Regions from separate parts of the Cellulomonas pasadenensis genome, predicted to be linked through region 2. Evidence: riboswitches for the same ligand, from Rfam matches in the RefSeq annotation. Region 2 holds a riboswitch; each other region holds the start of a gene.
What was found. Region 2 has a riboswitch for thiamine pyrophosphate ahead of AB6N23_RS05335 (thiamine ABC transporter substrate-binding protein). Riboswitches for the same ligand answer to the same signal wherever they lie in the genome.
Positions count from the first base shown of each region.

Region 1: linked by a shared signal. The riboswitch ahead of thiM (hydroxyethylthiazole kinase) and the one ahead of AB6N23_RS05335 (thiamine ABC transporter substrate-binding protein) in region 2 are both predicted to bind thiamine pyrophosphate.
Region 3: linked by a shared signal. The riboswitch ahead of AB6N23_RS09175 (MFS transporter) and the one ahead of AB6N23_RS05335 (thiamine ABC transporter substrate-binding protein) in region 2 are both predicted to bind thiamine pyrophosphate.

Region 1 covers NZ_JBFTEP010000070.1:10,794-17,160, forward strand. The annotation lists gene thiD (bifunctional hydroxymethylpyrimidine kinase/phosphomethylpyrimidine kinase) at 1-1,500, opposite strand, end outside; gene AB6N23_RS11185 (thiamine phosphate synthase) at 1,497-2,165, opposite strand; gene thiM (hydroxyethylthiazole kinase) at 2,162-3,004, opposite strand; TPP riboswitch at 2,995-3,093, opposite strand; gene AB6N23_RS11195 (ExeM/NucH family extracellular endonuclease) at 3,240-6,367, opposite strand, start outside.
Region 2 covers NZ_JBFTEP010000023.1:20,084-26,450, reverse strand. The annotation lists gene AB6N23_RS05360 (Na+/H+ antiporter subunit E) at 1-98, shown strand, start outside; gene AB6N23_RS05355 (MrpF/PhaF family protein) at 95-544, shown strand; gene mnhG (monovalent cation/H(+) antiporter subunit G) at 588-1,088, shown strand; gene AB6N23_RS05345 (SulP family inorganic anion transporter) at 1,260-2,825, shown strand; gene AB6N23_RS05340 (DUF4235 domain-containing protein) at 2,919-3,173, opposite strand; TPP riboswitch at 3,334-3,456, shown strand; gene AB6N23_RS05335 (thiamine ABC transporter substrate-binding protein) at 3,532-4,629, shown strand; gene AB6N23_RS05330 (ABC transporter permease) at 4,640-6,367, shown strand; gene AB6N23_RS05325 (ABC transporter ATP-binding protein) at 6,364-6,367, shown strand, end outside.
Region 3 covers NZ_JBFTEP010000050.1:4,736-11,102, reverse strand. The annotation lists gene AB6N23_RS09180 (diacylglycerol/lipid kinase family protein) at 1-810, shown strand, start outside; gene AB6N23_RS09175 (MFS transporter) at 845-2,248, opposite strand; TPP riboswitch at 2,237-2,347, opposite strand; gene pheA (prephenate dehydratase) at 2,571-3,527, opposite strand; gene AB6N23_RS09165 (hypothetical protein) at 3,601-6,069, shown strand; gene AB6N23_RS09160 (glycosyltransferase family 2 protein) at 5,993-6,367, opposite strand, start outside.

The DNA of each region.
Region 1 (6,367 bases), on a different contig from region 2:
GAGCGCGGCGGCGCCGGCCGACGCCGGGTCGCCCGGCCCGCCGGGCGACCCGGCGTCGACCTGGTCGAAGAACGCCACCTCGTGCTCGCACGAGCGGACGAACGCCGCGAGCATCCGCGCCCGGGTCACCGCACCGACCTCCAGCGCCGCGGCGTCGCACAGCCGGCGCGCCTCGTCCGCCGCCGCCGCGAATCCCGGGTCGCCGTACGTCGCGACCCAGTCGCCGTACGGGTGCGCCGCGACGTCGCCGGCCCGCGCGAGGATGCGCGCCCCGATGTCGGCGTACAGCCAGTAGCAGGGCAGCACCGCGGCGGTGAGCTCCGCGTACGAACCGCGTGCGCCCACGGCCAGCAGGTGGTCGGTGTACGCGGTGGTGACCGCGGACGCCGGACCCGTCCACGCCCGCCCCGCCCGCGACAGCCGGTCGCGGTGCAGCCGCGCCTCGACGTCGAGGCAGCGGCTCGCGCCGCGCGCCCAGAACGCCTGCGCGGCGCCGTCGGGCGCCAGCTCGCTCGCCCGCGCGAGCACGCGCGAGTACGCCGCGAGGTACAGCGCGTCCTGATGCAGGTACGCCTCGAACGCGTCGCTCGCGAGCGTGCCGTCCGCCAGCGACCGGACGAACGGAAGGTCGTCGCACGCCGCGCGCAGGTCGGCGACGGCGTCCCACGCCTCGTCGCCGAACGGGCGCGCACCGAGGGTCGGCGCGTGGTGCAGGTGGTCGACGGGACCTCGTCCGGAGCCGACCCCGAGCGCCTCCCCCGCCGCGATGGCGCCGGTGAGCCACTCCTTCGCCTCACGGACCGCCGACACCCAGTCGGGGCGCCGGGGACGCAGCGCGGCGACCGCCGCGGACAGCGAGCAGCCGGTGCCGTGCGTGGACGTCGTCGCGACGCGCACCGCGTCGAGCTCGACGACCGTCGTCGCGTCGACGACGGCGTCGGGGCTCGCGTCGCCGTCCAGGTGCCCGCCCTTGAGCAGCACGGTCACCTCCGACGCGCGCGCCAGGCGACGCGCCTGGCCGACGGCGTCGCGCCACGTCCGGGCGGTCGGCTCGCCGAGCAGCACGCCGAGCTCGGGCAGGTTCGGCGTGACGAGGTCGGCGTGCGCCACGAGCCGGCGGACGGCGTCCTCGGCGTCGCGGTCGAGCAGACGGTCGCCGCTCGTCGCCACCATCACCGGGTCGAGCACCACGACGGGCGGACGCGTGCGCGTGAGCCACGCCGCGACCTCGTCCGCGACCGCGACCGTGCCGAGCATGCCGATCTTCACCGCGTCGACCGTGACGTCGTCGCTCACCGCGTCGAGCTGCGCACGCAGGAACGCGACGTCGGGCACGTGCACGGCCCGCACGCCGTGCGTGTTCTGGGCGACGAGCGCCGTGACGACGGCCATCCCGTAGGCGCCGTGCGCCGCGAACGACTTGAGGTCCGCCTGGACGCCCGCGCCCCCGGTGGGGTCGGTGCCCGCGACGGACAGGACGCGGACGCGGTGCGCACTCACCGGGTCACCGCCGGCACCGCGGCACGGGCCCAGGCGTCGACGAGCGCCGCGGCGGCGCCGCCGGGGTCGGGCGCCGCGCACACGGCGCTCACCACCGCGAGGGCGTGCGCGCCGGCCCGGCGCAGCACCGGCGCGTCCGCGGCGGTCAGCCCGCCGATCGCCACGACGGGCAGCGCGGTGGCGTCCACCACCGCGCGGACGCCGTCCGCACCGAGCGCCGGCCCGGCCTCGGGCTTGGTCGGCGTGAGGCGCACCGGCCCGGTGCCGACGTAGTCCGCACCCACGGCCTCGGGCAGCAGCTCGGGACGGCCGACGGACACGCCGACCACCGCGTCCGGCCCCAGCAGCGCACGCGCGTCGGCCACCTCGAGGTCGCGCCGGCCGACGTGCACGCCGTCGACGCGCGCACCGCGCGACCGGGCGGCGAGCGCCACGTCGGCGCGGTCGTCCACGAGCAGCACCGCCGGCGGTCCGTCGCGCAGGGCGTCGGCGACGGCGACCGCGAGCGCGACCTGGTCGCGCACGCCAGCGTGCTTGGCGCGCAGCTGCACCGTGCCGACGCCCGCGCGCACGGCGGCCAGCGCGACCGCGGCGGGCGCGTGCCCCGCCGCGGCGCACACGTCGGCGTCGAGCACGAGGTACACGCCCCCGGGCAGCCGGCTCATGCGGGCACCGCCACGCGCGCCGCGACGACGAGCCGCTCGGCGAGGTCCGCGCCGGTGAGCGCGTACAGCTCGTCCAGCAGCGCCGGGACGAACGAGCCCGGCCCGCGGGCCACCTGCGCCGCACGCTCGGCCGCCGCCCCCAGCGCCGTGCTGGCGCCCGCACCGGCGGTGAGCGGGTCGGTCACGGCGGCGAACGCCGCGACGAGGCCGCCGAGCGCGCACCCCGCGCCGGTCACGGTGGTGAGCATGCGGTCGCCGACCGCGAGCCGCACCCGCGTGCGCCCGTCGGTGACGAGGTCGACGGGCCCGCTGACGGCGACGGCGCCGCCCGTGCGGAGCGCCAGCGCGTCGGCCGCGTCCGCGGCGGCGTCCACGTCGTCCCCGGCGTCGACGCCGCGCCCGGCGGTGGTCAGGCCCGCGAGCGCGCGCACCTCGCTGGCGTTGCCGCGCACGACGGCCGGTCGCTCCGCCACCAGGCGGGCCGCGAGGCGGGTGCGGACCGACAGCACGCCGACGGCGACGGGGTCGAGCACCCACGGCGTGCCGGCACCGGCGGCGACGGCGACGGTCGGCGCGACCGCCGCCCGCTGGTCGGGACCGAGCGTGCCCAGGTTCACGAGCACGGCGCCCGCGACGCCGGCCAGCTCCTCGGCCTCACCGGGCGCCGAGGCCATCGCCGGCGACGCGCCGATCGCGAGCAGGGCGTTCGCCACGAGGTTCGTCGTCACCTCGTTGGTCAGGCACTGGACGAGCGGGGTCCGGGCCCGCAGGTCGTCGAGGGCGAGCGCCGCGCGCGCGGCGAGCTCCTCGGGCGGGCAGGGGACGGCAGGCGTCGTCATCGCGACATCCCTTCGCTCGTGCTAACGAGATCAGGTTCGACGGGTGTGATCTCAGCCCTGCCTGGTGCAGGGCACCCCGTGTCGCCGGCCACCGTAGCGCAGCGCGGGCCGTGCGCGGACATACCGGACCACCTGGCGGACCGGGCCGCGCGAGCGGCCGGACCGGAGGCCGCCGGCCCGGGGACGACGACGGGGGTGGGTCCGGTGGACCCACCCCCGTCGCCGTGCGCACGGGTCAGCGACGCACGGTCACCGTCCGGCTGGTGCTGCCCTCGACGTTCGCCGGGTCGTCCGGCACGAACACCGCGGTGAGCCGGTGCGTGCCGCGGCCGAGATCGCGCGGCAGCGTGCCGACCGCGATGCCGAGCACGACGTGGGCCCGCGCCACGACCCGGTCGCCCTCGCGCAGCTCGACCGTGCCCGCGGGCAGGCGGAGCGTGTCGAGGCGGACCGTGGCGACCCACGGCGACGGCAGGAACGCGAACGGCGACGACAGCACGCTCAGCGTGGTGCTGCTGCCGACCTTCTCGACCGTCACCGTGACCGGCGCCGACTCCGAGCCGCCGACCGTGTCGGTGCCGGCGTACCGGGCGACGACGTCGTACGTCCCGGCCGGCGTGGCCGCCGGCAGGGTCAGCCGCGCGTGGCCGCTGCGCAGCGGCGCCGTGCCGAGCACGGTCTCCCCCGCGACGAACGTGACCTCGCCGGTCACGGGCGCGTCGGCCGTCACCCGCGCCGTCAGGCGCACCCGGGGCGCGAGGTCGCCGTGCACCTGGCTGTCCGGCGACGCGGTGAGCGTCGTCGTGGACGCCGGCAGACCGGCCTCCACGACCAGCGGCACCGTCACCGTCGTGCCGCTCGGCTGCGCCACGAGGGTCAGCGTGCGCGTCCCGGGCTCGGTGCCCGCGGGCACCGTGACCGTGACCGTGCCCGACGCGTCCGGGCCCTCGCCGCGCGTCAGCGTGGCAGCCCCCAGCGCGACGTCGTCGAGGCGCACCTCGAGCGACGTGTTGTCCGGCGCACCGAGGCTCGTGAGGTTGAGCCCCGTCACGGGGAACGTCAGCTCCGCGCCGGCCTCGACCGGGTCGAGCGCCGGCACGCCGACCGCCCGCTCCCGGAAGTCCGGCGTGAGGCCCGGGTTCGCCTGCAGGTACGCGATCCACGCGTCCCGGTCGACGAGACCGGAGTCCGCCGTGTCCTGCCCGTCCTCGAAGACGCGGAAGTTGTCGCCGCCCTGCGCGAGGAACGAGAAGGTGCCGATCCGGTACTCGGCGTCCGGGTCGAGCGGCGCGCCGTCGACCGTCACCGACGTGATGCGGTCGCCCTGCGGACGGGACGCGTCGTACGTGTACGCGACGTTGTCCGACAGCCCGAGCTGGAGGTAGGGCCGGCTGGGCACGTTGCCGTCCCGGTCGGTCTGCCACTGCTGCTCGAGCATCGTCTCGACCTGGGCTCCCGTGAGCGTGGTCGTCCAGAGGTTGTTGACGAACGGCAGGACCGCGTTCGCCTCGGCGTAGGTCACGGTGCCGTCGGGTGCGTGGAACAGCTCGTTGCGCAGGCCGCCGGGGTTGACGACGCCGATCTGCGCGCCGCCCCGCTCCGGGGCGTCGAGCGTGTCGAGCAGCGCGTCGGCGACGAGGTTGCCGAGCGTGGACTCGCGGCTGCGGTCGTCGCGGCCGGTGCCCGGCTGCGGGCCGGGCCCCACGTAGCGCCCGTCCACGAAGGAGCCACCCGCGTAGGCGGTCGTGATGTCCGCCGTCACCGAGCCGACCGGCTGGTTGCCGACCTCGGCCGCGTACGCGAGCGCCGCGGTGACGAACCCCTGCACCTCGGCGACCCGCGGGAAGGCCGCGACGAGCTCGGCGTCCGCCGTCGTCGTGCGCGCGACGTTCTCCGCCGTGGAGGCCGTGACCTCCTCGGTCTCGCGGTCGTACGTGAGCACCACCTTGCCGAGGAACTCCCCGTACGAGCCGGTCTGCAGCACCGGCCGCGTCCCGTCCTCACCCGGCACGGGCGCCTGCCACGCGTACTGCTTGTGCGTGTGCCCGGTGAAGATGACGTCCACCGCGGCGGACGTCTCCGTGACGATGTCGGCGAAGGCGCCGCCCGCGGCGACCTCCTCCTCGAGCGTCGCGCCGTCGGGCGTGCCGGCGCCGGCGCCCTCGTGGTACTCGGCGACGAGCACGTCGGCCTCGCCGTTCGCCTCGTCGCCGTCGGTCAGCTGCGCCGCGACGCGGTTGACCGCCTCGACCGGGTCACCGAACTCGAGCGACGCGACGCCGCCCGGGCTGACGAGCGTCGGCGTCTCCTGCGTGACGGCGCCGATGACGCCGACGGTCACGCCCGCCATGTCGAGCAGCGCGTACTCGTCCAGCGCCGGCGTGGTGGTGCCCGCCCGGTACACGTTCGCGCCCAGGTAGGGGAACTCGGCGTTCCCGCCGCCCGCGACCACGCGGTCGACGAGGTCGTCGTAGCCGCCGTCGAACTCGTGGTTGCCCACGGCCGACGCGGCGAGGTCGAGCGCGTTCAGCACGTCGATCGTCGGCTGGTCCCGCTGGACCGACGACGCGAACAGCGACGCGCCGATGTTGTCACCGGCGGACAGGAACGCCGCCGCCCCGCCCGCGGCCTCGGCCGCGGCGCGCTGCAGCTCGATCGTGCCCGCGACCTTGACCGTGTTGGCGTCGATGCGGCCGTGGAAGTCGTTGACGTTCAGGAACGTCAGGTCGACCGGACCGGTGTTCGCGTCGCCCGCCGTGAGGCCGACCTTCACCGGGTCGTGGTCCGAGGACCGGTACGGGCCCGGGTCGTGGAACGTCGTGCCGTGGTAGCCGTAGCGGCTGTACTCGAGGGCGATCGACTCCCCCGCGTTGATCTCCCACACGTCCGCGCCCGTCGCGCGGTCCGCGGCCGCCTCGTTGAGCAGGACGTGGTCGAGCGAGCCCGACAGCCCCTGGAACGAGTAGCTCCACTGCCCCGGCGCAAGGGTGCTCACGGCGTCGACGTAGCCGGCGTCGTACAGCACCTGCAGCGGGTCCTCCCGCGTGTACGCGTTGAAGTCCCCGACGAGCGCGACCGCCTCGGCGTCGCCCTGCACGGTCGGCACCCAGTCGCGCAGCGCCGTCGCCTGGCGCACGCGCGACTCGTTCGACGCACCCTGGCCGTCCCCCGTGTCGCGGTCGCCCGGCCACGGACCCGCCGAGCCCTTCGACTTGAAGTGGTTGACCACGACGAGGACGGCGTCGCCGCCGCCGGCGGGGATGAACGCCTGCGCGATCGGCTCGCGCGCGTTCTGGAACGCCTCGCCGTCGTCGCTCTGGTCGCCGAGCGCCCGCGCCGCACCCGTCGGCGTCACCGCCGCGG
Region 2 (6,367 bases):
TCCTGCGGGCGCTCGCGTCGGACGCCGAGCTCGCCGAGGCGGGCCTCACCCCGGGCGGCGCCCGCCGGCGGCCCGCACCGACGGAGGTGACGCGATGACGGCGATCGACGTGACGGTCGTCGTGTGCGCCGTCCTGCTGACGGTGGGCGCCGGCTTCGCGGTCGTCCGGGCCGAGAAGGGTCCGTCGATGCTCGACCGCACGGTCGCGCTCGACATCGTCGTCACCGCCACGGTCGCGGCGGTCGCCCTGTACGCGGCCGTCCAGCGCCGCGCCGACGTCGTGCCCGTGCTCGTCGTCCTGTCGCTCGTCGGCTTCGTCGGCTCGGTGACGATCGCGCGGTTCGCCTCCGTCGAGCCCGAGGGCGAGGGGCGCGTGCGCACCCGCGAGGAGGTCGCCGCCGAGGAGGCCGAACGCCGCCGGCGCGAGGTCGAGGAGGAGGAGGCGCGTCGCCGCAGGCACGTGCCGGAGAGCACGGCGGACACCGTCGAGGACGCGCCGGACGCCGAGCACCACGGCGGCGGCGCCGAGGACGAGGTCCGATGACCGCACGCACGCACGTACGCACGACGCACGGGGGGAGGGCCGCATGACCGCCGAGCACTGGACGCTCCTGGCCGACGTCGTGTCGGTCGTCTGCCTGCTGGGCGGGGCGTTCTTCGTCCTCGCCGCCGGGGTCGGCGTGCTGCGCTTCCCCGACCTGCTGTCGCGCATGCACGCCGGCACCAAGCCGCAGACGCTCGGGCTCGTGCTCGTGCTCGTCGGCCTGGCGCTGCGCCTGCGGGAGGGCGGCGCCGTGTGGGCGCTCGTCCTCGTGGTGATCTTCCAGATGCTCACCGCGCCCGTCGCCGCGCACATGGTCGGCCGCGCCGGCTACCGCACCGGCAAGGTCCGCCACGACCTGCTCGTCGTCGACGAGCTCACCCGCGACCTGCAGGCCGCCGACGCGCGCACCGCCGACGAGCTCGGCGCCGACGCGAGCGCGGGCGACGAGCTCGGCGCCGACGAGCCCGTCGCCGACGCCTCCGACGCCCCGGACCGCCCCGACGCCCCCGGCCGGTCCGCGCCCGAGGGGCGCCCCTCCGCCTGACACCCGAGCGACGTCCCGCGCGGCCCCGCGCCGCGGCCGGACGCCGCCGCAGCTCCACGAACGGACGGACCACGCGTGCCCACCGACGGCCCCACCGACGCGCCCGGCGTCGACCACCCCGACACGCCCCGCGACACGGCCGGCGACGCGTCCCTCGACGCGCGCCGCGCCGTGCGCGGTGGCCCCGCCGCACCGCTTGCGCCGACCCACCCGCCGGCCGACCCCGCGCCCGTCGCGGTCCCGGTCGACGGTGCACCCGAGGCGGACGTCGCGTGGTCCGTCCGCTCCGCGCTGCGCTCGCCGGCGCGCCTGCGCACCGAGGTGCTCGCCGGCCTGGTCGTCGCGCTCGCGCTCATCCCCGAGGCGATCGCGTTCTCGATCATCGCGGGCGTGGACCCGCGGGTCGGGCTGTTCGCGTCGTTCACCATGGCGGTCACGATCGCGGTCGTCGGCGGGCGGCCGGCGATGATCTCCGCCGCGACGGGGGCCGTGGCGCTGGTCGTCGCCCCCGTGGTCCGCGAGCACGGCGTCGACCACCTCCTCGCCACGGTGGTGCTCGCGGGTGTCCTGCAGGTCGTCCTCGGGCTCGCGGGCGTCGCGCGGCTCATGCGGTTCATCCCGCGCTCGGTGATGGTCGGCTTCGTCAACGCGCTGGCGATCCTCATCTTCACGTCGCAGCTCACGCACCTGGTGGACGTGCCGTGGGTCGTCTACCCGCTCGTCGCGGCGGGGATCGCGATCATGGTGGTGCTGCCGCGGTTCACGACCGTCGTCCCGGCGCCCCTGGTCGCCATCGTGCTGCTGACCGTCCTGGTCGTCGCCGCGGGCATCGCGGTGCCGACCGTCGGGGACGAGGGGGCGCTGCCCGAGAGCCTGCCGTCGCTGCTCGTGCCGGACGTGCCGTTCACGCTCGAGACGCTGCGGATCGTGCTCCCGTACGCGCTGGCGATGGCCGTGGTCGGGCTGCTCGAGTCGCTCATGACGGCGAAGCTCGTCGACGAGGTCACCGACACGCACTCCGACAAGACCCGCGAGGCCTGGGGGCAGGGCGTCGCGAACGTCGTCACGGGGTGCTTCGGGGGCATGGGCGGCTGCGCGATGATCGGCCAGACGATGATCAACGTGAAGGTGTCGCGGGCGCGGACCCGCATCTCGACCTTCCTCGCGGGCGCCTTCCTGCTCGTGCTGTGCGTGGGCCTCGGCGACGTCGTGGCGATCATGCCGATGGCCGCGCTGGTCGCCGTGATGGTCATGGTCGCCGTCGGGACGTTCGACTGGCACTCGCTGCGCACGCTGCGCCGCATGCCGCTGTCCGAGACCGCGGTGATGCTCGCGACCGTCGCGGTGACCGTGGCGACGCACAATCTCGCGTACGGCGTGGGCGTGGGCGTGCTCGTCGCGACGGTGCTGTTCGCGCGGCGCGTCGCGCACCTGACGACGGTCACGCGGCTCGACGCGTCCGACGACGACGGGGAGCGCGTGTACGCCGTCGAGGGCGCGCTGTTCTTCGCGTCGTCGAACGACCTGGTGCACCGGTTCGACTATGCGGGCGACCCGGCGCGCGTCGTCGTCGACCTGTCCCGGGCGCACGTGTGGGACGCCTCGACGGTCGCCGCGCTCGACGCGATCCGGCAGCGCTACGCCGCCCGCGGGACGGAGGTCGCGTTCGTCGGCGTGAACGCGGACAGCGCGGCCCGCCTGGACCGCCTGGCGGGCCGCCTGGACGCGGGCCACTGACCCACGCACGCCCCGCACGCCGCGAGGTCGCGGCCCCGAGCCCGCGACCTCGCGCCGAGCCCGCGACCTCGCCGGCCGCCGGGGCGGGACGGGTCAGCGCGCGATGAGCTTGGCCGCGCCGCGGGTCGCCAGGACGCGCGAGAGCGCCACGAGCGCGCCCGTGATCACGGCCGCCGCGGCGACCTCGGAGAAGTTGATGTCGTCGTCCGTGGAGTCCGGCGCCGGGGGCTTGTGCCCGCGCGTCTTCTCCCACGCCGCGTCGATGACCTTGTGGGCCACCCACGCGGCGCCCAGCGTCACGCCCATCCCGACGAGCTTCGCCACCACCGACTTGTCGTTGTCGCCCAACGCGTCCTCCCAGGTCGTACGCCGTGTTGCGGTGCCGGCACGACGCTAACGGGGTGCGGCGCGGTCCGCAGTCCGGTGGGCTCCGGGACCCGCCGCACCGGCCGCGGGCGCGCGGGTCGGACGCGTGTCCGGGGACGTCGGCGCGCGGGTCTAGGATCGCCGTGAACGACAGGGGAGCGTCGGGCGTCCGCGAGGACGCGCTGGACGCTGAGAGTGCGGACCACCGCAGACCCTCGAACCTGATCCGGCTCACACCGGCGTAGGGAGTCGGGCTAGCTCTTTCCCCGCCGGTCGTGCGTGCCCGCGGGTGCGTGCGTCGGCGGGGACCCCTCCGCACGACGACGGAGGACACGACCACATGACCCCCCGCACCCGTACCGGTGCCCGCGCCCTCGCCCTCACCGGTGTCGCGGCCCTCGCGCTGACCGCCTGCTCGGCGGTCGGCGGCGGCGCCGACGACGCGTCCGGCGGCCCGAGCGGCAGCGCCGACGCCGGCACGGTCACGCTCGTGACGCACGAGTCGTTCGCCCTCGCCGAGGGGCTGCTCGAGCAGTTCGAGGAGGAGTCGGGCCTGACCGTCGAGGTGGTGCAGCAGGCCGATGCCGGCGCGCTCGCGAACCAGCTCGTGCTCACCAAGGACGCGCCGCTCGGCGACGTCGTCTACGGCCTCGACACCACGTTCGCGACGCGCGCGCTCGACGAGGGGGTCGTCGTCCCCGCCGAGGTCACGGCGCCCGCCGCCGAGGACGCCGCCGCCTACGCCGTCGAGGGTGACGACGAGGGCGCGCTGACCGCGATCGACTACTCGGACGTCTGCATGAACGTCGACTCGACGTGGTTCGCGGCGCAGGGCGTCCCCGAGCCGACGACGCTCGAGAGCCTCCTCGACCCGGCGTACCGGGACCTCGTCGTCGTGCCGGACCCCGTGACGTCCTCGCCCGGCCTGGCCTTCCTGCTCGCCACCGTCGGCGCGTACGGCGAGGACGGCTGGACGGGGTACTGGGCAGGCCTGCGCGACAACGGGCTCAAGGTCGCGAGCGGCTGGGAGGAGGCCTACTACACCGACTTCACCGCCGGCGGCGGCGACGGGCCCCGCCCGGTCGTCCTGTCGTACGCGTCGTCCCCGCCGTTCACGGTCCCCGAGGGTGGCACGGAGCCGACGACCCGCGCGCTGCTCGACACGTGCTTCCGCCAGGTGGAGTACGCGGGCGTGCTCGCGGGCGCCGAGAACCCGGAGGGCGCGGCGCAGCTGATCGACTTCCTGCTCTCCGACGCGGTGCAGGCCGACATCCCGACGTCGATGTACGTCTACCCGGTGAGCTCGGCCGTGGAGCTGCCGGAGGAGTGGGCGCGGTGGGCGCCGCTGGCCGAGGAGCCGTTCGAGGTCCCGGCCGCGGACATCGACGCGCACCGCGAGGAGTGGCTGACGCAGTGGTCCGACACGGTCGTGGGCTGACGACCCGGCCATGACGACGACGCTCGAGCGGGGCCGCCCCGCCGCCGCACCCCCCGGGGGCCGCGGCGGCGGGGTGCCGCTCGGGCGCGTCCTCGGGTGGGCGGCCGCCGTCGCGGTGCCGCTGCTGTTCCTCGGCGTGTTCTTCGCCTGGCCGGTCGCGGCGATCGTGGGCCGCGGGTTCGTCACGGACGGCGCGCTCGACCTCGGCGGGTTCGCCGACGTCCTGTCCCGCCCGCGCACGTGGCGGATCGTCGGGCAGACGCTCACGCAGGCGACGCTCGGCACGCTGGGCGCGGTGCTGCTCGGCGTACCCGGCGCGTACCTGCTGCACCGGTGCACGTTCCGCGGGCGCGGTGCGCTGCGCGCGTTCGTCACCGTGCCGTTCGTGCTGCCGACCGTGGTGGTGGGCGTCGCCTTCCGGTCGCTGCTGGTCGAGGGCGGGCTGCTCGGCGGGCTCGGGCTCGACGGCACCCGGACGGCGGTCGTCCTGGCGCTCGTGTTCTTCAACTACGCGGTCGTCGTGCGCACCGTGGGCGGCCTGTGGGAGCGGCTCGACCCGCGCGCCGAGCAGGCCGCGCGGTCGCTCGGGGCGTCGCCGTGGCGCGCGTTCCGCACGGTGACGCTGCCGGCGCTCGCGCCCGCGATCGCGTCGGCGGCGTCGCTGACGTTCCTGTTCTGCGCGACGGCGTTCGGCACCGTCCTCGTGCTCGGCGGACGGCAGTTCGGGACGGTCGAGACCGAGATCTGGGTGCAGACGACGCAGTTCCTCGACCTGCGTGCGGCGGCCGTGCTGTCGGTGCTCCAGCTCGTCGTCGTGGTCGGTGCGCTCGTGCTCGCCGGCCGCGCGCGGCGCCGCACCGAGCGCGCGCTCGCGCTGACCGAGCCCGTCGACGCGGCGCACCCCGTGCGGCTGCGGGACCCGCTCGACGCGGTCGCGGTCGCGGTCACGGCGGCCACCGCGGTCGGCCTGCTCGCCCTGCCGCTCGTCAACCTGGTCGTCCGGTCGCTGCGCACGCCCGACGGCTGGGGGCTGGGCAACTACGCGCGGCTCGCGCAGCCGGCGGACGTGCTGCGCGTCAGCGCGCTGGAGGCCACCGTGACGTCGCTGCGGGTCGCGCTGGACGCGACCGTCCTCGCGCTCGTCGTCGGCGGGCTCGTCGCGCTCGTGGTGTCGCGGCGCCCGCGACGGCCGGCCGGGCGGCGCGCCGTGGCCGGGCTCGACGCGCTGTTCATGCTGCCGCTGGGCGTGTCCGCGGTGACCGTGGGCTTCGGGTTCCTCGTCTCGATGGACCGGCCGCTCGGGCTGCCGCTGGACCTGCGCACGTCGGGCGTGCTGGTGCCCGTCGCGCAGGCGGTCGTCGCCGTGCCGCTCGTCGTGCGCACCGTGCTGCCGGTGCTGCGGGCGATCGACCCGCGGCTGCGCGAGGCGGCGGCGACGCTCGGCGCCGCGCCCGGGCGCGTCCTGCGCACCGTGGACCTCGCCGTGGCGGTGCGCTCGCTCGGTCTCGCGCTCGGGTTCGCGTTCGCCGCGTCGCTCGGCGAGTTCGGCGCGACGTCGTTCCTCGCCCGGCCGGAGAGCCCGACGCTGCCGGTCGTGATCTTCCGGCTGCTGGGCCGGCCGGGCGTCGACAACTACGGCACGGCCCTGGCGGCGTCCGTGCTGCTCGCGGCCCTGACCGCGGGGATCGTGGCGGTGTGCGAGCGGCTGCGCTCGCCGGGCGTGGGGAGCAGCTGGTGA
Region 3 (6,367 bases), on a different contig from region 2:
ATCGCGGTCGGCGGCGACGGCACCGTGCGTGCGGTCGCGGAGGCGCTGGCCGGCACGGGCGTGCCGATGGGCCTCATGCCGCTCGGCACGGGCAACCTGCTCGCCCGCAACCTCGACATCCCGCTCAACGACCCGATCGCCGCGATGGGCGTCGCCATCGACGGCCAGGACAAGCCGATCGACGTCGGCTGGCTCAAGGTCGTCAAGTGGGAGTCCCTCATGGACGACGACATCGCCGAGGCCGCGGACGACATGCCCGACGACACCGACCACCCGCGCGACCACGTCTTCCTCGTCATCGCCGGTCTCGGCTTCGACGCGCAGATGGTCGCCGACGCCGACGACGACCTCAAGGCGAAGATGGGCTGGATGGCCTACTTCGTGGCCGGTGCCAAGCACCTCAACGGCCGCCGCCTGAAGCTGCGGGTCCGCCTCGACGGCGGGCAGACCGAGACGGTGCGCGTGCGCAGCATGCTCATCGGCAACTGCGGCAAGCTCCCCGGCGGCATCACCCTGCTGCCCGACGCGGTCATCGACGACGGCGAGCTCGACGTCGCGCTCATCGACACCCGCGGCGGCCTCGCCGGCTGGGCGCAGCTGTTCGGCGAGGTCGCGCTGCAGGGCGTCGGCGTGCGCAACGACCTGCCCGGCAAGGTCGGCCGCATCGACCACACCCGTGCCCGCCGGGTGCACCTCGCCGCGAGCCGGCCGGAGCCCGTGCAGGTCGACGGCGACATCGTCGGGCACGCCACCGAGATCGAGGCGCGCGTGGACCGGCAGGCCCTCGTCGTGCGGGTGCCGGCGGCCTGAGCCGCCGGCACCGGAGGGAGCCGGGCGTCCGCGGTCAGACCGGGTCGGCCGCCGGGTCGGCCATGGCCTCCTGCGGCGACGTGGCCGCGCCCACCGCGACGAGCACGCCCCCGAGCGCGAGCAGCGCCGCCACGGGCGCGACGTCGCCGGACGCCGCCTGCAGCGGCGGCAGCCAGAACGGGTACAGCGCCGGCAGGACGATCGACAGGCTGTACGCGGTGCCGTAGCCGCTGGACCGCACCGCCGGCGGGAACCGCTCGGCGAGGTACGCGCCGATGGGGCCGTACGCCGAGACGGTCACGACCTGCAGCACCGTCACCAGCGCGACGAGGGCCCCGGGCGACGCGGGGCCGGCGAAGGCCGCGAGGTACGTCGCCGGTGCGAGCGCCGCGGCGGCGACGCCGAACCCGGCGAGGAACCGGCGGCGACCCACCCGCGTCGAGGCGTGCCCGCTCGCGACCATGGCGACCGCCGAGACGGCCGTCGCGACGAGCATCGTGCGCGTCACCGCCGCACCGTCGAGGCCGGCGACCACGCCGAGCTGCGACGTCACCACGGTCACGCCCATGGTGGTGAACAGCCACAGGCCCGTCATCAGCACCATGAGCCGCCACAGCCGGTGCCGCTCCGCGCCGACCAGCACGGTCGTCAGCGGACGCGCGGCGGGGGCGGCCGCGGCGCGCTCCGGGGTGTCGCGCACGTGCCGGCGGAAGTGGACGACCGCGGCGAACGCGAGCACCGCCCCGACGACGAACGGCACCCGCCACCCCCACGCGGCGTACCCGTCGGCGCCCAGCACGCCCAGCAGCACCAGGACGAGCGCCGCGATCGTCGCGTTGGCCGCCGGCGACATCGCCATGACGACCCCGCTGACCAATCCGCGCCGCCGCGGCGCCGACCACTCGATCGCGAGCGGGACGGCCGAGGTGTACCCGCCGCCGATGAGCACGCCGCTGACGAACCGCAGCGCCACCACCGCGAGCAGCACCGCCTCGTGGCTCATCGCCGCGACCGGCAGCGCCGCGATGAGCAGGGTCGTCACCCCGAGGCCCAGCATGCTGGCCCGGGCGACGACGGCCCGCCCGACCCGGTCGGCGAGCGACCCGAGCAGCGCGGCCCCCAGCGGGCGGCCGACGAGGGTCGCGACGAAGACGAGGCCCGCGTACGTGACGACGGCGCGGGGGCCGTAGAGCTCGGCCGCGACGGGCGCGAGCGCGAGCACCGGCAGGAAGATGTCGAACTGGTCGACGTAGTTGCCGAGGACGCCGCCGCGCACGGCGGCGCGCGCGGGGTCGGCGGCACGGGCCGGGGCGTCCGCGGGGGCGGGGGCGTCCGCGGGGGCGGGTGCGGCGGCGGGGGATGCGGGCGACGTCGGTGCGGACGACGTCGCGGGCGCGGCCGCGGGCTCGGTGGGCAGGACGGGACGCACGTCAGGCATGGCACTCCCTACGCCGGCATGATCCGGACAGGTTCGAACGGTCGACGGCCCGACAGCCGTCCTCTCAGCCCGCTGGTGCGGGCTCCCGTGTGGTCGCGGCGATGCTAGCGAGGACGGCGCGCGGCACACGCACGTGTCCACGTCCGCCCGCCACCGCCACTGGTCCACCGCCGCCATGTCCACGCCGAGCGGGGTCCGGCGTGCGGACGACGCGCGCGAGCCGCACGTCGGACCCCGTCCGCGGTGGGCACCAGCCGTCGGCCGGCGCCCGGACCGGTGGGTCGGTCCGGGAGGCGGTCAGGTCGGTGCGTCCGGCGGGTCGTCAGGCCGTGTCGCCGCGGCGGAGGCGGGAGAGCCAGGCGCGTGCCTCGACGAAGTCCTCGTCCGCGGTGCCGACGTGCACGGTCGGCGCCACCGCGTCCGCCCGCGGGTACGACCCGAGGAAGCGCACGTACGGGCAGCGCCGGTGCAGGCCCATGAGCGCCTCGCCCATGCGCTCGTCCGTGATGTGCCCCTCGGCGTCGATGGAGAAGGAGTACCGGCCCAGCGCGTCGCCGATGGGGCGGGACTCGATGCGGGACAGGTTCACGCCGCGCACGGCGAACTGCTCGAGCATCGCGAGCAGGGCGCCCGCCTCGTTGTCGGGCAGGTGCACGACGAGGCTCGTCTTGTCCGTGCCCGTGCGCGGCGGCACCTCGCCGGGCCGGCCCACGACGACGAACCGGGTCAGCGCCGACGCGTTGTCGGCGACCTCCTCGGCGAGCGGGGTCAGCCCGTACGTGGCGACGGCGGCGGGCGGGACGAGCGCCGCGTCGAACGGCAGCGCCCCGGCGTCCCCGGCCGCGAGCGCCTCGACGAGGAGGGCGGCCGGCGCGGTGTTGCTGGTCGCGGGCACGTGCACGGCCCCGGGCAGGTGCGCCGCCAGCCAGCGGCGGCACTGCACCCACGCGTGCGGGTGCGCCGAGACGCGGGCGACGTCCGCCAGCCGCGTGCCGGGCGCCCCGATGAGCGTGAACTGCACGGGCACCAGCACCTCGCGCAGGACGAGCAGCGGCTCACCCGTGGCCAGCGCGTCCAGCGTGGCGGTGACCCCGCCCTCGACGGTCGACTCGATGGCGACGACGGCGTAGTCCGCCGCGCCCGAGCGGACCGCCGCGACGGCCGAGCCCACGTCGGTCTGCGGCAGGTACTCCGCCTCGTCCGGCGACGCGACGCTCCGCAGCGCCTGCTCGGTGAAGGTCCCGGCCGGCCCCAGGTACGCGTAGCGCGGCACGCTCATCGACCCTCCCGATCGTCGTGGCGGCCGCCCGTGCGGCCCCGCCGAGCGTAGTGCGCGCCCGTACGCTGAGGCGGTGCCCCGGTCCCTGCGTGCCCTCGTCCCCGCCCTGCTCGCCGTGCTCACGGCCGTGCTGGGCGTCGGCGCGGCGACGCCCGCGGCCGCGGCACCGGCCGCGTCGGGGGCGCCCGCGACGTCCGCGCTCGACACGCCCGTGCCGGGTCCGGTCGTCCTCGTCGGCGTCACGGGCCTGCGCTGGGACGACGTCGGCTCGCTGACCACGCCGGCGCTGTGGGAGCTGTCCCGCGACGGGTCGGTCGGCGCCGTCGCGGCACGCTCCGTGGCGACGCGCTCCTGCCCCGCGGACGGCTGGCTCGGCGTCTCCGCCGGAGCCCGCGCGGCCGACCTTCCCGCGGACGACCGCACCTGCCGCACGCTGCGCGACCCCGGCGAGGCGGGCGTGGTCCCGGGCTGGGACGACTACCTCGCGGCGGCGGACGCCGAGTCGTACGGCGCACGCCCCGGCACGTTCGGCCGCGTCGTCGCGGACGCCGGCGCGACGGCCGTCGGGGTCGGCCCGGGCGCGGCGATCGCGCTCGCCGACCCGCAGGGCCTTCCCGTCGGCGAGCACGTCCGCGCGCCCGCCTCGGCGGCCGCCCTCGGCCGGCTCGTGCGGGACGCCGCGGGCGCCGACCTGCTCGTCGTCGACGCCGGCCAGGTCCGCGACCCGGGCTACGGCACCGCGCCCCGCCTGCCGTCCGCCGACCCCACGGCGGACCCGGCCGACGAGGCGCCCGAGGAGGAGACCTCGCTCGGCGGCGCCCCGGACGTGTCCGACCTGCCCGGCTCCGAGGCCATCGTCGAGCCGTCGCGCGCGCAGCAGGCCGCCACCGTGGACGCCCGCGTCGGCGCGGTGCTCGACGCGCTCGCGGGGCACGACGCGACCGTGCTCGTCGTGTCGCTCGCGGACTCGGGCCGCATCGCGCTGCAGCTGGCCGCCGCGGTCGGCCCCCGCCCGGACGGTCCCGCGTTCGGCGAGAGCCTCCTGACCTCCGGGTCCACGCGGCAGGCCGGCGTCGTGCAGTCCACCGACGTGACGCCGACGCTGCTCGCGCTGCTCGGTCTGCTCGACGAGGCGCCCGCGCTGCCGGGTGCCGAGATGCGTCCCACCGACGGGCCGGCGACGGGCGGGGCGCGCGTCGCCGGTCTCATCGACGCGCAGCGCGAGGCGTCCGCCGTCACGCGGGTGTCCGGCACGTTCTCGGCCCGGCTCGTGCTGGCGCAGGCGGCGCTGTTCCTCGCCGCGGCGGTCGTCCTGACGCGCCGCCGCCGGCGGGACGGGCGCGCGCTCACCCCCGCGCTGCGGGTGCTGCAGGTGTCCTCGCTCGCGCTCGGCGCGGCACCCGTCGCGTCGTTCCTCGTCGGGCTCGTGCCGTGGTGGCGGTCGGACCGGCCCGTGACCGCGTTCTGGGCGGCGCTGCTCGGCTTCGTCGCGGTGATCACGGCGGCGGCGCTCGCGGGCCCGTGGCGCCGGCACGTGCTCGGCCCGGCGGGCGTGGTCGCGGGCGTCACCGTCGTGACACTGGTCGTCGACGCCCTCGCCGGCTCGCCGCTCGTCGTCGACGCGCCGATGGGCGCGCACCGCATCATGGCGGCGCGGTTCTACGGCATGAGCAACCAGGCGTTCGCCCTTATCACGGCCGCGGGCGTGCTCGTCGCCGTGGTGCTCGCCGACGCGCTGCTGCGGGCCGGCCGCCGGCGGCTCGCCGTGGCGGCGGTGGTGGCGGTCGGGCTCGTGCTCGCCGTCGTCGACGGCGCGCCGCAGTGGGGCGCCGACTTCGGCGGCCCGCCCGCGATCCTCGTCGCGTTCGCGATGCTCGCCGTGGCCGTCAGCGGGCGGCGCGTGTCGTGGAAGGTCGTGCTGCTCGTCGGCGTGGTCGGCACGGTCGTCGTGCTCGGGTTCGCCTGGCTCGACTGGCTGCGCGCGCCCGCGGACCGCACGCACCTCGGCCGGTTCTTCGCGACCGTGCTCGACGGCGGGCTGTGGGACGTCGTGTGGCGCAAGCTCTCGGTGAACCTGCGCGTCCTGACGTCCTGGCGCTACCTGGTGCTCGCGATCGGCGGCGTCGCGCTCACCTGGCTCGTGCTCGCCGGCCCCCGGTCGCGGCGCGGCGCGATCATGGGCGAGGGCTCGCCGCTCGCCGGGCTGCGCCAGGCGGTGCCGCTCCTGCAGCCGGCCGTCGCCGCGACGGGCGTCGCGCTGACCATCGGGTTCCTCATGAACGACTCGGGGATCGTCGTGCTGGCCACGGGCATCGCCGTGTCCGTCCCGTGCCTCGTCGCCGCCGCGGCGCAGTGGCGCCTCGCGCACCCCGGGGACGACCCGGCGGGCGACCTCGCGGACGATCCCTCCGCGCAGCCCGTCGACCCGGCGGCCGGCGACCCGACGGCCGCCGGCACGCGCGCGGTCAGCGGGCCGGACGCTCCCCCGGCCCCAGCGTCCGACGCACCGACGACGCCGCCGAGCGCGCGCGGCGGGCGTTGACGGCGATCTGCACGTCGCGGTACTGCGCCGCGCGGTGCAGCTGGCCCTTGAGGTCGGTGCCCGACGGGCGGTGCCGCAGCTCGCACGGCACCTCGAGGACGCGGTAGCCCTGCCGCAGCAGGTCGATGGTCATGCCGACCTCGACGCCCCAGCCGCGGGCCAGCGGCGTGGCGGCCTCGAACGCCTCGCGCGTCAGGCACCGCATGCCGGACAGCGGCTGCGTGGGCGTCCACCCCGTCATCGACACGATCGCGCGCCGCGCCGCACCGACGACGAGCCCGCGCCCGCCCGCGCCCGG